2 regions of the Brenneria roseae subsp. americana genome follow, and region 1 is predicted to be linked to the other one. Evidence: riboswitches for the same ligand, from Rfam matches in the RefSeq annotation. Region 1 holds a riboswitch; the other holds the start of a gene.
What was found. A riboswitch is a leader RNA that binds a small molecule or an ion and turns the genes downstream of it on or off. The one in region 1 is predicted to bind cobalamin.
Positions count from the first base shown of each region.

Region 2: another riboswitch for cobalamin. It lies ahead of btuB (TonB-dependent vitamin B12 receptor BtuB); the one in region 1 lies ahead of B4923_RS06765 (cobyrinic acid a,c-diamide synthase CobB).

Region 1 covers NZ_QDKJ01000004.1:197,481-200,649, reverse strand. Annotated here, with positions in the region: gene cobD (threonine-phosphate decarboxylase CobD) at 1-191, opposite strand, end outside; gene B4923_RS06770 (NAD(P)-dependent alcohol dehydrogenase) at 283-1,347, opposite strand; cobalamin riboswitch at 1,636-1,825, shown strand; gene B4923_RS06765 (cobyrinic acid a,c-diamide synthase CobB) at 1,932-3,169, shown strand, end outside.
Region 2 covers NZ_QDKJ01000019.1:49,461-52,629, reverse strand. Annotated here, with positions in the region: gene btuB (TonB-dependent vitamin B12 receptor BtuB) at 1-1,415, opposite strand, end outside; cobalamin riboswitch at 1,485-1,707, opposite strand; gene trmA (tRNA (uridine(54)-C5)-methyltransferase TrmA) at 1,842-2,942, shown strand; gene B4923_RS19145 (YijD family membrane protein) at 3,037-3,169, opposite strand, start outside.

The sequences.
Region 1 (3,169 bases):
AGGGCGGCATGAAGATCGCGGTATTCCACGTCAGGATAATGCTCGGCGCGTTCGAGTTGGCTGGCGATCGCCGCTTTCAGCGACGCCGGCATGCCCAATGGATTGATGTTGGCGCTGAAGTCGATAATTTCATCGGCATTAACGCCGATTTTCAGCGCCATCTCCAGCACATTACCGCCATGTTCGCTCATGATGTTTTGGTTAGATCCCTGATTGCGATGGGGTCAGCATACCATAAGCGAAGAAATGGCCGTCAATGCCCGGCGTCCACCGGCATGGCGCTTACCCGGCGAAACTGGATGTTAATGATGCCATATCGATGACAAATCGATAGTGCACGTCACTTTTTAACATTCTCTCGTATGCCGTGTTGATATCCTGCATATCGATCATCTCAACGTCACAGCTAATGCCATGCTCGGCGCAGAAATCCACCATTTCCTGCGTTTCTTCAATGCCGCCAATCAGCGAGCCGGCGATAGCCTTACGCCCCATCACCAGCGGCGCGCTATGCACGGTTGGTTCAATGGGTTCGATCAATCCCACCAGAATCAGCGTGCCGTCACGCTTTAACGTGGTCAGATAAGGATTGAGATCGTGCTGCATTGGTACGGTATCAAGAATAATGTCAAAGTGATTGATAACACTCTCCATCTGTGTCGGATCGGTAGAAATGACCACACGATCGGCGCCCAGGCGGCGGGCTTCCTGCTCTTTGCCTGGAGAACGGGTGAAGAGGGTGACATTTGCGCCCAGCGCTTTGGCGAATTTCAGCCCCATGTGTCCCAGACCGCCCAATCCCACAATGGCGACATTATCACCGGGGCCAACATTCCAGTGTTTCAACGGCGAATAGGTCGTGATACCGGCGCACAGCAGCGGCGCGGCGGATTTCATGTCCAGCGCTTCCGGCATACTCAGCACAAATTTGTCGGAGACGACGATGCGTTCAGAGTAGCCCCCGAAGGTTGGCAGACTATCGTGGCGATCGAAACCGCCGTAGGTAAGCGTAGGCCCTTCTTCGCAATATTGTTCCAGCCCTTCATCGCAGGCATCGCACTGTTGACAGGAGTCCACCATACAGCCTACGCCGACCCAGTCGCCTGCTTTGAAACGATCCACCGCTTTACCAACGCTGACGACTTTCCCGATGATTTCGTGTCCCGGCACAATCGGATACAGGCTGTTTTTCCACTCGTTACGAGCCATATGAATGTCTGAATGACAGACGCCGCAGTAGACGATATCAATAACCACATCGTTTTCTCGCGGGTCACGGCGGACAAACTGATGTGGAACCAATGGGCTGGTGGAGTCCAGTGCAGCAAAGCCACGTACATTTTGCATTGCGATTTTCCTCTTCAATTTATGCATGACATCAAAAGATCAATACCAGAATTCAGTATGATTCAGATTAGCAACTCTGCTTTAACGATTTATGGCTAACTTTTGGGCCGATTTGTCATGATGGCGGCGCACAGGCTGTTATCATCAGTATCAGGGCGCATTTGATAACGCTGTAAATAGAGAGATAAAACATGTAGGAAATTAATCAATATATACCCTGAATAATTCGGGTTGCAGGAAAGCCAACACGAAGTATGACGGGGATAGTGTTGTCAGGTTAGAAGCGGGCATGGAAAAAGACTGCCCGGTTCTGCATGTTGTCATGACGCATGACAACTGGGAAGGGGGTGTAAATCCCCCGCAGCCCCCGCTGCTGTGATGCCGACGACCCCGTAAAAACCCACTGATCGCTGTGATTGGGAAGGGACGGGGAAGAGTGACGCTAAGCCAGAAGACCGACCTGACGATGACAGATTCAGCTCCTTCGGTGGGAAGCGGGTGGTCGTCCGATGCGTGCAGCGGCAATGCCGCTTTTGCGTACTCTGCGACATAACCTTTCCCGGCCGATGATGTCGGGATTTTTTATGCCGGGTGCACAAGAACAACATAAGAACGCGTCAGTCAGTCAGGGGCGAAATAAAACCGCATTGGTTATCGCGGGTACCGGCAGCGGCTGCGGCAAAACGACTGTCACGCTCGGGATCCTGCGGGCGTTGATGCGACGCGGGTTGACGGTACAGCCCTTCAAGGTCGGGCCTGACTACCTGGACAGTGGTTGGCATAGCACCGTATGTGGCGTTACATCACGTAATCTGGATGCGTTTATGCTTCCCGCGGCGACGCTTAACGGCCTGTATAACCAGCGTATGCGTCATGCCGATGTCGCCGTGATCGAAGGTGTGATGGGATTGTTTGATGGCTACGGCACGGATCCGAACTATTGCAGTACGGCGGCCATGGCTAAACAGCTTGGCTGTCCGGTAATTTTGCTGGTGGATGGTAAGGCGGTATCCACGTCAGTGGCGGCGACGGTGATGGGATTTCGTCAGTTTGACCCCGATTTGACCATTGCCGGTGTGATAGTGAATCGCGTGAATTCAGCAGAACACTACGAACTGCTCCGTCATGCCATTGAGCACTATTGTGGTATTCCGGTTCTGGGGCGTTTACCCGTTATGGCAGATATCGAGCTGCCTTCCCGTCATCTTGGTTTGATCCCCGCTCAGGAACAATCTTATCAAAAACAATCTTATCAAAGACAACCTCATCAAAAACAATCGGCGGGTGACGATCGTCGCTGGCGGAAACTGGCGCAGCAAATTGAGGAAACCATCGATCTGGACCGCCTGCTGACCCTGTGCCGCGACGTTCGGTTACCCGATGGCGAATTACCCGCCTTGTCCGCCCCTGAACTGGCTGAAGGACTGACGCTGACGCTGGCGCTGGCGGATGATGAAGCCTTCAATTTCTACTATCAGGATAATCTTGACCTGCTGGAGCAGGCCGGCGTGCGCATCCGGCGCTTTAGTCCGATCCACGATCGTCAGCTTCCCCGCTGTCAGATGGTTTATATCGGCGGCGGTTATCCTGAGATTTATGCCGCCCGACTCGCGGCCAATACCGCGATGCGCGATGCCTTACAGGATACGCATCGGCGTAATATTCCGATCTATGCCGAATGTGGCGGGTTGATGTATCTGGGGGATGGGCTGACGGATGCGGACGGTCAGCGTCATCGCATGAGCGGTATTCTGCCTGGTGAAAGCCGGATGGGAAAACGGCTGACCCGCTTTGGCTACTGTCAGGCTCAGGCCCTGACGGA
Region 2 (3,169 bases), on a different contig from region 1:
ATTTTGTTGATGTAAGCGGACAAACGCCAATTCAGCGGCCCGGTCAGCCCCTCAAGCCCAGCCTCCCATTGTTTTGATTCTTCTGGTTTCAGATTTTCATTCGAGGTGATGTCAAAACGTTTTTGTCCATATAGCTGGCCCAATGTTGGCGCCTGAAATCCCGTGCCATAGGAAAGCGTGACGCGATAATCGGGTATAAATGCCCATCCAGCGGCTACCTGCCAGGTTCCATGGTTTCCAAACTGTTCGTTATCATCTCCGCGAGCAGATCCTTCTAATGTTACCGCGCCATACTGCTGCTGTGCGGTGATATAAGCGCCAGTATTATCTTGTTTATAGCTGTTCGTTTCCCGGGCTCCCGAATTAAAACTCACACCTTCGGAAGTCAGCTTTTGCCGTTTCCAATCAATACCCGCGCTGAGCGTACCGTGAGCAATGGCAAAAGTATTTCCCCATTGCAGATTACGCTGCTCCATGTCGTCCTGAGAATTATCTGCCCCATAGCGTCCCTGGGTACTGACATAGTTAAGTACGCTGTATTTTTGATAGCTGGCAATCAATTGAGAGGCATAAATTCCCTGGGAAAAACGCAAACCAGTACTGTAGGTATGATTATAAATCTGTTGCTCATCTCCCCCGCCGGAGGATCCCGCATCATAGTCACTATTCGCGCCATAGCCGTAGCCGCGCAAGAACCCTGAAAAACGCGCATCAAATTGATGTTCAATACCGGCCCAAAATGATTTATTCCGCCAACCGTCTTTATCCCTGTCAACGTGATAAGTCGAATTGGGCTGGACATTAAAGCCGTTGGTGTCCTGATAAGCGCCGGCCAGCGTGACTTTTGTATTATCAGCTATCGTATGACGGACACTGCCACCATATTCCTGATAATGGTTGGAACCCACGCCGGCACGAAGGTTGGCACTGTCACTATCAGTCTGAGTAATGATGTTAATCACACCACCAATTGCATCGGCGCCATACACGGCAGAACGAGGCCCGCGAATAAATTCAATGCGTTGTACGAGGGAAATCGGTATCTGGTTGAAATCACCCGCGCCGGTAATGCCGGGCTTTGCTACAGGGACACCGTCAATCAAAACCAGCGTATGACGCGCTTCCGAACCGCGGATATACATCGACGCGCTTTGCCCCAATCCGCCGTTCTGCGCGATATCAACGCCCGGCAACCGCCGCATGACTTCTAATACATTTTTAGCCTGCCAACGCTCAATATCGTCACGGGTAACGATATCCAGTGGGGCGAGAACAGAGGAAACAGGTTGGGAGAAACGGTTTGCCGTTACCACCATGTTGTCAGAGGAGTCTTGCGGTAAATTGCTGTCTTGCGCCCAGACGGAAAAAGCCGTGACAGAGAGCGCTGTCAGCAGCGTTATTTTTTTATTAAACATGAATCGAGCATCCCAAACCATATATAAGGATGCCGCATTACCACGACCGATAGCACGCGATGGTCATGGTCATTGCGACGTATACCGGCAGGTCTTCGGGCTTGGGTGCCATTGTTACCATGACTCAAAGCGAAGGTCTGGTTAACAACAAAGAGCGATGACTTCCCATCTTTAAAAGACAGTGTCTGCAATCATGCTATCGCTCGCGCTTTCCCTTACCGCTGCGCGTCAGCTCCAGATTTACACTGGATTCCCTTTTAACTCGTGATACAAGGCCGGACGCACATGCTACGATCGCGCCATGCAGATGTCTAGACTGCTATTTCATTACAGAATAATAACGTAACAAAACTGGACTTCCCGGCGGGATTCCCTACAATTCCCCGCCAATAAGCTCCTTTTAGACGCCGTTCAGACGAGAAAACCATGACGCCAGAAATCCTGCCTATTGATCAATATGACGACCAGCTTGCACAAAAAACTGAACGTCTTCGCGGGATGATGGCCCCCTTCAATGCCCCGGCGCCTGCGGTTTTTCGTTCACCCGTGAGTCACTATCGGATGCGTGCCGAATTTCGTATCTGGCATGACGGCGACGAGCTCTACCACATCATGTTTGATCAGCAGACAAAGCAACGTATCCGGGTTGACCAATTTCCGGCAGCCAGTGAGTTGATTAACCGCCTGATGCCCGCGCTGATTAGCGCACTCCAGCCAAACCCGATCCTTCGCCGCAAGCTGTTCCAGATCGATTATTTATCCACGCTGAGCGGTGAAGTGGTGGTATCGCTGCTGTATCACCGTGCGCTGGATGAATCATGGCAACAGCATGCGCGCACGCTGCGCGATAGTCTGAACGCACAGGGTTTCCGTCTACAGCTCATTGGGCGTGCGACAAAAACCAAAATTTGCCTCGAGCGGGATTACGTTGATGAATGTTTGCCCGTCGCCGGTCGGGATATGATTTATCGTCAGGTAGAGAACAGCTTTACTCAGCCTAACGCGGCAATGAATATTCAGATGCTGGAATGGGCGCTGGAGGCGACTGAAGGCTCAGAGGGTGACTTGCTGGAACTTTACTGCGGCAACGGAAATTTTTCGCTGGCGCTGGCCCGAAATTTTAACCGGGTCCTGGCCACTGAAATCGCCAAACCTTCCGTCGCAGCAGCACAATATAACATTGCGGCAAACCAGATTGATAACGTACAGATTATCCGTATGGCGGCAGAAGAGTTTACGCAGGCGATGCAAGGCGTACGAAAGTTTAATCGATTAGAGGGTATCGATCTGACAAGCTATCAGTGTGAAACCATTTTCGTCGATCCGCCGCGTAGCGGACTGGATTCGGAAACGGTCAAGCTCGTGCAGGCCTATCCGCGCATACTCTATATTTCCTGCAACCCGGAAACGCTGTGCCGCAATCTGGAAACGCTGAACGAAACACATCGAATTCGCCGTCTGGCGCTGTTTGATCAATTCCCTTATACCCACCACATGGAATGCGGCGTGTTGTTAGAAAAACGATAGTTAGAAAAACGATAGTCAGAAAAACGATAGTCAGAAAAACGGCCGTAATTCACGCACCCAACCGGCGGCACCACGACCGCCAGATTCGGTGTTCCTATGGCGTATCAATCTCTTTTGCCGGCTTTCTGGCTCGCAGCTTAAGACCAATCCAGAACACCAACGCGACACAAAGCAGAGAAGGTACAAAGTTTGAACCGATGACGGGGTATTCAACGCGGACAATCGCA